DNA from 3 places in the Xanthomonas sp. AM6 genome. Region 1 is predicted to be linked to each of the others. Evidence: predicted binding sites of a transcription regulator. Region 1 holds the regulator's gene; each other region holds the start of a gene.
What was found. The regulator FliA, encoded in region 1, starts transcription of late flagellar genes. The targets are predictions, from matches to a motif close to TAAAGTTTNNCNNNCNNNGGCCGATAA.
Positions count from the first base shown of each region.

Region 2: the regulator FliA is predicted to act here: its motif matches at 1,307-1,333, upstream of OCJ37_RS03070 (methyl-accepting chemotaxis protein).
Region 3: the regulator FliA is predicted to act here: its motif matches at 1,590-1,616, upstream of OCJ37_RS18105 (GGDEF domain-containing protein).

Region 1 is NZ_CP106869.1:2,563,054-2,566,326, forward strand. It holds gene flhF (flagellar biosynthesis GTPase FlhF) at 1-619, shown strand, start outside; gene OCJ37_RS10795 (MinD/ParA family ATP-binding protein) at 606-1,490, shown strand; gene OCJ37_RS10800 (RNA polymerase sigma factor FliA) at 1,487-2,236, shown strand; gene cheY (chemotaxis response regulator CheY) at 2,255-2,647, shown strand; gene OCJ37_RS10810 (protein phosphatase CheZ) at 2,647-3,255, shown strand; gene OCJ37_RS10815 (chemotaxis protein CheA) at 3,260-3,273, shown strand, end outside.
Region 2 is NZ_CP106869.1:727,399-730,671, forward strand. It holds gene OCJ37_RS03065 (FAD-dependent monooxygenase) at 1-1,164, opposite strand, end outside; gene OCJ37_RS03070 (methyl-accepting chemotaxis protein) at 1,435-3,273, shown strand, end outside.
Region 3 is NZ_CP106869.1:4,228,240-4,231,512, reverse strand. It holds gene OCJ37_RS18105 (GGDEF domain-containing protein) at 172-1,359, opposite strand; gene OCJ37_RS18100 (hypothetical protein) at 1,736-2,842, opposite strand; gene OCJ37_RS18095 (ATP-grasp domain-containing protein) at 2,839-3,273, opposite strand, start outside.

The sequences.
Region 1 (3,273 bases):
CCTGATCGGCCCCACCGGCGCCGGCAAGACCACCACCATCGCCAAGCTGGCCTCGCGCTTCCTGGAACGCCACGCCGCCCGCGACGTGGCCCTGGTCACCACCGACACCATCCGCGTCGGCGGCCGCGAACAGCTGCACAGCTACGGCCGCCAGCTCGGCATCGCCGTGCACGAGGCCGACAGCGACGCCGCCCTGCAACAGCTGCTGGAGCGCCTGCGCGACTACAAGCTGGTGCTGATCGACACCGCCGGCATGGGCCAGCGCGACCGCGCGCTGGTCGGGCAGCTGCACTGGCTGCGCGCCTCCAGAGTGGTCCGGTCCTTGCTAGTACTTCCTGCCAATGCCCATTTCTCCGACCTGGACGAGGTGGTGCGCCGGTTCGCCGGCGCCGATCCGCAGGGGGTGATCTTGACCAAGCTGGACGAAACCGGGCGGTTTGGAAGTGCACTGTCGGTGGTCGCGGACCACCGGCTTCCCATCACCTGGGTGACCGATGGTCAGCGCGTGCCGGACGACCTGCACCGCGCCAACGCCGCCAGCCTGGTACTGCGCCTTGAAGATTTGCGGCGCGCTGCCGATAAGCCCTGTACTCCGGAGCAGAACCATGCCGTCGCGTGATTACGCCAATCTGACCAATGCCTTCCCCCTGTCGGCAACGCGCAGCGAACCGCTGGGCCCGGTGCGCACGATCGCCGTGACCGGCGGCAAGGGCGGCGTCGGCAAGACCAACATCTCGGTCAACCTGTCGATGGCGCTGGCCGACATGGGCAAGCGCACCCTGCTGCTGGACGCCGACCTGGGCCTGGCCAACGTCGACGTGCTGCTCGGGCTGACCCCCAAGTTCACCCTGGCCGACCTGGTCGCCGGGCGCTGCACCCTGGAAGAAGTGCTGATCGACATGCCCAACGGGCTGATGGTGGTGCCCGCCGCCTCCGGCCGCCGGCACATGGCCGAGCTGCCGCCGGCCCAGCACGTGGGCCTGGTCAACGTGTTCTCCGAGCTGCAGCGCGAGCTGGACGTGATGATCATCGACACCGCCGCCGGCATCACCGACAGCGTGCTGACCTTCTGCCAGGCCGCGCAGGACGCGGTGGTGGTGGTCTGCGACGAGCCGGCCTCGATCACCGACGCCTACGCGCTGATCAAGGTGCTGTCGCGCGAACGCGGCGTGGACCGGGTGCAGATCGTGGCCAACATGGTCCGCGACCTCAACGAAGGCCGCCTGCTGTACGACAAGCTGAGCCGGGTGTGCGAGAAGTTCCTCGGCGACGTGTCGCTGAACTACCTGGGCTGCGTGCCGCAGGACGACTGGCTGCGCCTGGCGGTGCAGCGCCAGCAGCCGGTGGTCAAGGCCTACCCGTCCAGCCCGTCGGCGCAGGCGATCGCCGAGATCGCCCGGCGCACCGCGCGCTGGCAGGCGCCGACCGTGCCGCGCGGCAACGTCGAGTTCTTCGTCGAACGGATCATCCAGCGGGGGGTCGCCGCATGAACGCCGCCGCCCAGTACCGCGCCGTGCAGCGCAACAGTTCCAACGACTACATCGCCCAGCATTCGGACCTGGTGCGGCGCATCGCCCACCACCTGGCGGCGCGGCTGCCGGCCAGCGTGGAGATCGACGACCTGATCCAGGCCGGCATGATCGGCCTGATCGAGGCCTCGCGCAGCTACGACGCCGACCAGGGCGCCTCGTTCGAGACCTACGCCTCGATCCGCATCCGCGGCTCGATGATCGACGAGATCCGCCGCGGCGACTGGGTGCCGCGTTCGGTGCACCGCCGCGCCCGCGACGCCGCCTCGGCGATCCGCAGGATCGAGCAGAGCACCGGCCGCGCCGCCGCCGCCAACGAAGTGGCCGCGGCGATGGACATGCCGCTTCCCGAATACCTGCGATTGATGGAAGATGCCGCGCGCGGCCAGGTGCTGAGCCTGGAATCGCGGGTCGAGGACCACGGCGAGCTGGACACCATCGCCAAGGGCGGGCCCAATCCGCAGCAGATGCTGGAACGCAGCGAATTCGGCCGCGAGCTGGGCAAGGCCATCGCGCAATTGCCCGAACGCGAGCAGCTGGTGCTGTCGCTGTACTACGAACAGGAATTGAACCTGAAGGAAATCGGCGCGGTGCTCGGTGTCAGCGAGTCGCGCGTCTGCCAGATCCACGGCCAGGCCACGGTACGGTTGCGCGGGCGCCTGAAAGCGTTCGAAGCGGCGGACGCCGGCCTGGAAGACGAAGAATAAGACCCAAGGGAGTTAGCGGTGAACAAGAACATGCGGATTTTGATCGTGGACGATTTCTCGACGATGCGGCGCATCGTCAAGAATCTGCTCGGCGATCTGGGCTTCACCAACACTGCAGAGGCCGAGGACGGCAACAGTGCCCTGGCTGCACTGCGCTCGGCGCCGTTCGAGTTCGTGGTCACCGACTGGAACATGCCCGGCATGACCGGCATCGACCTGCTGCGCAACATTCGCGCCGACGACAAGCTCAAGCACCTGCCGGTGCTGATGGTGACCGCCGAGGCCAAGCGCGAGCAGATCATCGAGGCCGCGCAGTGCGGCGTGAACGGCTACATCATCAAGCCGTTCACCGCGCAGACGCTGCAGGAGAAGCTGGGCAAGATCTTCGAACGCCTGGGAGCGACCGCCTGATGGAAGCCACCGCCGAACGCAGCGCCCTGATCGAACGCCTGCAAGGTGCGCTGGACGCACTGGAAAAGGGCGACGAAGCCGGCTGGCGCAGGGAAATCGACACCCTCGCCGCCTGGCGCACGCGGCCGATGATGCAGGGCCTGAGCCGGCTGGCGCGCGACCTGGGCCAGGCGCTGGGCGAACTGCCGACCGTGCCCACCGAGGCCGGCGAGCTGGACGACGCCTGCTCGCGCCTGGACCACGTGGTGGCGATGACCGAAGAGGCCAGCCACCGCACCCTGGACCTGGCCGAGGAATGCCGCGCGCTGGCCGAACAGCTGCGCGCCGGCGGCCTCACCGGCGACCAGGGCGAGATCCTCGACAAGATCCGCCACAACCTCACCGAGATGGCCCTGGCGCAGAGCTTCCAGGACCTGACCGGGCAGATCATCCGCCGCGTCGCGGCGATCGTGCGCCGCGTGCACGAGGGCTTCGGCGCGCTGGGATTGCCGCCGAAGGAAGAGAAGAAACCCGATGGCAGCCTGGCCGGCCCCGCGCTGGCCGGACTGGACCGTCACGGCGTGTCGCAGAACGACGCCGACGACCTGCTGTCCGGACTGGGACTGTAATGCCATGAGCGCCGTACC
Region 2 (3,273 bases), 1.8 Mb from region 1:
GGTCTGCGAGACGGTGCGGAACATGAGTTCGCTGGCGTTGCGGTTGCGGTAGGCCAGGCTGGCCAGGGTCGGTGCGACGTAGGTCCTGACGAAGCTGGCGACGCTGCCTTCGGCGGTGACCAGGGTGAAGGCGCGGTCGGTGGTGTTGACCAGGGTGCGCGCGAAGGCCTGCCGCTCGGCGGCGTAGCTGTCGAGCACGGCGTCACCCGCCCGGCCCTTGAGCACGTCGGCGAGTTTCCAGGAAAGGTTGATGGCGTCGAGGATGCCGGTATTCATGCCCTGGCCGCCGACCGGGCTGTGCACGTGCGCGGCATCGCCGAGCAGGAACACGCGCCCGCGGCGGAACGCGTCGGCGACGCGGTGGTGCACGCGGTAGGTGGAGAACCAGTTGACCCGGTCGATGCGCACGCCGAGGTTGCCGATGGCGTCGTCGCTGACGTCGGCGAAGCTCAGCTGCTCGGCGCGGTCGGCGCGCGCATCGCGCACGGTGCCGATGAGCCGATAGTGGCCTGCCTGACTGTAGGCCAGCAGCAGGATGAAGTCGCCGTCGCCCAGCGCGATGTGCGCTTCGCCGGTCGATTGCAGGCCGCCGAGCTCGACGTCGGCGACGTAGAAGACCTGCCTGTAGGTGCCGCCTTCGAAGCCGATGCCGAGCCAATGGCGCACCGGCGACCGCGCGCCGTCGCAGGCCGCCAGATAGCCGGCCTCGGCGGCCTGCTCGCAGCCGTCGGGCAGGCGCAGGCGCACGCCGACGCGGTCGCCGTGGTCCTCGACCGCGACCAGCTCGGTGTCGCGCTCGACCGTGACGCCCAGCGAGGCGAGCTGTTCGATCAGCAGGCGCTCGTGCCGGTCCTGCGGGTACACCAGCACGAACGGGTAGGGCGAGATGCCCGCGGCCGAATCCTGCAGCGCGATCCGTGCGCGGCGCTTGCCGCGTGCCCACAGGTTCATCGCCGGGGTGCGATGGCCGGCGGCGACGACCGCCTCGGCGATCCCCACCTGGCGGTACAGCTCCAGGGTGCGTGCCTGCACCGCCATGGCGCGCGAGGTCTCGCCCGGGCCGGCGCTCTTGTCGATGAGGCGCACGCCCACCCCCTGCCGGGTCAGCCACAACGCCAGCGTCAGCCCGGTGGGGCCGGCGCCTACGATCAGAACCTCGCTCATGCCGCGCCTCGTTTTTATATGACCCGTGGGTCATTTAGGCCTGGCCGCGACCTCGCCGTCAAGAGCGGTCGCGCATTTCCGGTCTCCTCGCACGGCGCTCCCTGCCGGCTGACTCGTTCAGCAAGAAAATGGAATGGCTCTCTCAGGTTTGCGCCGCCGGCGCCGTTACCTCTCCAGCGATAACGCCCCAATCCCACTGCACACAGCGGAATTGGATGCCGCCGTCCGTCCGCCAGCGACGGTCCGGACACTCTGCCTGGAGTTGCAACCATGAAGTGGTTCCACGATCTGCCTATCGCCCGCAAGCTGGCGGTGGGGTTCACTCTGACGACCCTGATGACGGTCATGCTCGGCACCTTCGCCCTGGTCCGCCTGGGCGGCGCGCATACCGAACTGGCGGCGATGGCCGGCAACGAGATCCCCTCGGTCCAGCACCTGGGCGAGGTACGCGCGCAGCTCGGCGAGTTCCGCACCTTCGAGCTGTCGCAGCTGACCATGCTGGCCAAGCCGGACAAGGTCGCCGACTACAACAAGCGCATGGATGCCACCACCAAGCTGGTCCGCGAAGAGCTGACCTCCTACGCCGCGCTGCCCGCCGACGACAAGGAACACGGGCTGTACCGGAAGGTCGAGGCCGACGTGGACGCGTACTTCGGCGCCAACGCCGAGATGCGCAAGGCGGTCGCCGTCGGCGACGGCGCGCTGGCGCAGCAGATTTCCGACGAGAAGTCGCGCCCGGCGCGGCGCAAGCTGTTCGAGGACCTCAAGGCGCTGGGCGCCTACAGCAACGAGCAGATGCAGGCGAAGATCGTCAAGGCCGACGCGACGCACCGCACCAGCGTGATCGCCATCGTCGGCTGCATGCTGCTGCTGTCGCTGCTGGCCGCCGCGCTGGCGGTGGTGATCTCGCGCGCGGTCACCGGTCCGCTGGGCAAGGCCGTGCACGCGATCCAGTCGGTGGCCCGCGGCGACCTGTCGGTGAACATCCAGGTCACTAGCGCCGACGAGGCCGGCAAGATGCTGGCCGCCACCCGCGACATGACCGTGATGCTGCGCCGCTTCTCCGGCGAGACCCAGCAGATGGCGCAGATGCATGCCGGCCCGGACATCGGCCACCGCATCCCGGAAGATTTCCCGGGCGTGTACGGCGAGCTCGCGGTCGGCATCAACACGGTGATCTTCGAGCACCTGGACGCGATCAAGGACGCCATCGCCGTGCTCAACCAATACGCCGCCGGCGACCTGTCGCAGAACGCGCGGCGCCTGCCCGGCAGCCGCGCGATCCTGCACGAATCGATGGATGCGGCCAAGGCCAGCCTGCTGGCGATCAACACCCAGATCCAGTCGCTGGCGCAGGCCGCGGCGGTCGGCGATTTCAGCCAGCGCGGCGACGCGCTGCGCTTCGATCACGATTTCCGGGTGATGATCGAACACCTCAACACCATGATGCAGGTCGCCGACACCAACCTGGCGCAGGTCTCGCAGCTGCTGCGGGCGATCGCCAACGGCGATCTGACCGTGAGCATGCACGGCGAATTCCATGGCGTGTTCGCCGGCATGCGCGACGACGCCAACAGCACTGTCGCGCAGCTGACCCAGATCGTCGGCCGCATCCAGCAGGCGTCTTCCAGCATCAGCACCGCGGCCGGCGAGATCGCCTCGGGCAACGACGACCTGTCGCGGCGTACCGAGCAGCAGGCGGCGAACCTGGAAGAGACCGCCGCCTCGATGGAGGAGCTGACCTCCACGGTCAAGCAGAACGCCGAGCATGCGCGCCAGGCCAACCAGCTGGCGATCGGTGCGGCCTCGGTCGCCTCCCAGGGCGGCGAGGTGGTCGGCCGCGTGGTCACCACCATGCACGAGATCGACGCCTCCTCGCGCCGGATCGCCGACATCATCACCGTGATCGACGGCATCGCCTTCCAGACCAACATCCTGGCCTTGAATGCCGCGGTGGAAGCGGCGCGCGCCGGCGAGCAGGGCCGCGGCTTCGCCGTGGTCGCCTCGGAAGTGCGCACCCTGGCGCAGCGTTCGGCCAGCGCCGCCAAGGAGATCAAGGGCCTGATCGACGAGTCGGTCGGCAAGGTCGCGGTGGGGTCGCAGCTGGTC
Region 3 (3,273 bases), 1.7 Mb from region 1:
CATCGGTGCCTGGATCGATGCGCCCGATGGTGCACGCTGGGCGGCAGGCGGCGCGGCGCCGCTGCGGTGCTCGGCCTGCGCTGCGCTGTCGCGCTGTGCTGCGCTGCTGTTCCGGTGCGCGCGGTCTCATTGCTGCAGCGCGGATGCAGGCACGCTGTGTGCCGCGGGGCGCTAGGCGACGACCGTTCCGGTCACCCGGTTGCGCCCGCCGCGCTTGGCCGCGTACAGCGCCTGGTCGGCGATGAGGACCAGCTTCTGCCACTCGACCTGCGCCTGCGCCGAGATGCAGTAGCCGATGCTGACCGTGCAGGCGACCGGGGCGCCGGACGGGGCCACGATCTCCTGGCGCTCCACCATGCGGCGCAGGCGTTCGGCGATGTCGCGCACCACCGCTTCGTCGCCGTGCGGGACCAGCACCATGAACTCCTCGCCGCCCACCCGGGCGAGCAGGTCCGGGCTGCGGATGTGCCGCGCGAGCGTGTCGGCGATGGCGACCAGGACCTGGTCGCCCGCGGTGTGGCCCAGGCGGTCGTTGATGCTCTTGAAGTGGTCGACGTCGATCATCAGCACCGCGATCGGCGAATTCCTGTCGCGCGCCCTCTGCGTGGCCGATTCGCCCTTTTCCCACATGACGCGACGGTTGGCCACGCCGGTGAGGGCGTCCTGCGAGGCGTGGCGAATCAGTTCCGCATGCATCTGCCGGGTCAGCATCCACAGGAACCCGGGGGTGATGATGGAGGTCAGCACCATGCGCGAGAGCAATCCGAACGTCGAGGTCGGGTCGTGGCCGGTGTCCGCGGACGGGTTGAACGACCACCACGCGATGCGCAGCAGCAGCATGAAGGCCCACAGGAAGTGGAAGGCGGCGGTGAAGCGCGCCGCCGTCCGCGCGGTCGCGTCGGCATGGCGCCACAGGGCCACGCCGGTGGCGACGGTCAACAGGCCGCGCAGGGCGCAGCCGAAGATCACCATGATCCGGAGATCGACCCCGCCCTGCTGCAGGCAGTAGATCTCCGCCAGGCCGATGAGCGCCACCGGTACCAGGATCCGCGTCTGCACCAGGGGCCGGCGCAGGTAGGCGTTCACCGCCACCAGGGTCAACACCGTGGCCAGATCGAGCGTCAGGTTGCCGAGCAGTACCACGTTGGCGTCGTACACCGGCAATGCCGGCAGCAGCAGGATGCCGAAGCCGACGGCGAAGGTGCCGTAGCTCAGGCCAAGCAGCAGCAATCCGCGGACGGGCGTCGCCTTGCGTCCGGTCCAATGGATGGCGAGGAACACCGCCGCCGACACCGCCGCCAGCAACGCATTGACGATCAGCAGGGTGCCGGCGTGCGCCAGGTGCGCGATCCACTCCACAGGGCCCCCGATCCGCGGCAGTAAACGATGTTCAGATGCCGCCCAGGACAGGGCGACGCAGGTGCGCTGGCGGCGCGGCGACAGCCGATGCATCGGCTTGAACGCGCCCGATGTTCCGGCCTGCCTGGCGAAGGAACGGCGGCGCCGTGAGCGTGGTGCGCGGACACGGGACAGGCCGGCGAGAAACATCGTTTAGGTCCATCGTGGTCGTGCCGCGAACGAATGCCGAATTATCGGCGGCACAGGCGAAGTCTTTAGCGATTCCCGGCGCGATCGGGACCGGCCGCGGCGCTCCCGGTCGGATGGATCGGGTCGCATGCGCCGCCAGCGGTCCTGCGTTTGCCTGCAGCGCCGGGATGGGTCCGGGCGACGCCGTTCAGAGCCGGTAACGGCGCATGAGCGGCACGCCGATGCGTTCGGTCAGCGCGCCGAGCGCGGCGATCGGCTGGCGCCGGCGCAGCGGCAGGTGGCGCGCGTCCACCGCGCTGTATTCGATCACCGGCGTGCCGCCGCGCTGGCGCTTGAAGGTGGCCGCGCCGGCGCTCTGGTTGAGCCGGCGGCCATGGCGCAGCGCGTGTTCGAAGCCGCAGGCGGTGAGCGTGCGGTACAGCGCCAGCCGCTGCGGCTGGCGCAGGTCGTAGCCGACGATCGGCGCGGTCAGCGTCCCGCCGATGCCGAACAGGCCGGTGATGCAGGCCAGTTCGCCGCTGCCGTCGCGAAAGCCGTCGAAGCGCAGCAGCCCGGCGCGGTGCCAGGCGCGCAGGAAGTCGGCGTGGTAGGCCGGATTGCAGTGCGAATACTTGTCCAGGTACAGCTGCGCGTACAGCGCGGCGATGCGCGGGTAGTCGGCCTCGCCGATGGCGTCGTTGCCGCAGCGCTGCAGGTCGGTGCGCGCGGTCAGCTTCAGGTCGCGGGCCAGGTCGCGGTGGCGCAGCAGCCGCGGCCAGTCCTCGTACAGATAGACCTGGCGGCTGCCGATCAGGGTGAAGCCCTGCGCCTGCAGCGCGTCCAGCCAGTGCGGCGTGTCCACCCGGTTCAACGAGCGGAACCACAGCGCGTGGTCGGGCCAGCGTGCGCGCGCGGCATCGAGCAAGGCGCCCAGGCCGTCGGGCGGCAGCGGCGGATACAGGTTGGTGGACAGCAGCCAGTTGTTGAGCGTGACCGCGCGGTCGATCCGCGCCCAGTCCAGCCATGCGCCGATGCCGCCGCACAGCCCGCGCAGCGGCGCGGCCAGCGCGCGCGGCAGCAGGCGCGCGGCCTCCTCGGCGGCGTAGTCGGCATAGGTGGTGCGCGGCGAGCACACCCATGCATTGCCCGGGTGCGCCTGGCCCACCGTCACCGGCATCGCCAGCGTGCCGGCCTGCAGCATCTCGATGCGGGCGTGCAGGTTGCTGGCCACGCTGCGCGCGTCGCGGCCGGCATGCAGCGCGGCGAAGCGCCGCGCCTGCGTCGCGTAGTCGTCAGCGGCTTCGGCGGCGGTCATGGCGGCGGCAGGGCTTCGCCGTCCCATTCGGTGTCGCGGGTGGAGGCCTCGCGCAGCGTGCAGCGCTGGGCCAGCGCCAGCCGCGCATGGCTGCCCAGGTCGCGCAGTGCGCCGGCCAGCGGGCGCCGGTCGCCGCGCGGCGCCAGCACGTCGTCGGCACGGGCGTAGTCCTCGCGCCAGCGGCGCAGTCGGCCGTGGCGCAGCGCCGCCGGCAGGGCGACGCCGAGCATCAGCGGGCCGAGCATCGCCGCGCGCGTGGCCGCCGGGCGCACCACCGCCGCCGGATCGCGGCAGCTGCCGTCCAGCGCCGCGACCAGCGCGTCGCTGGCGGCGAACAGGTGCAGGCCGCTGGTCGCGCGCGGGTTGCATTCGATCACGCTGCAGCGGCCCTGCGCCGAGACGATCCAGTCGAAGGAGATCTGTCCGCTGAA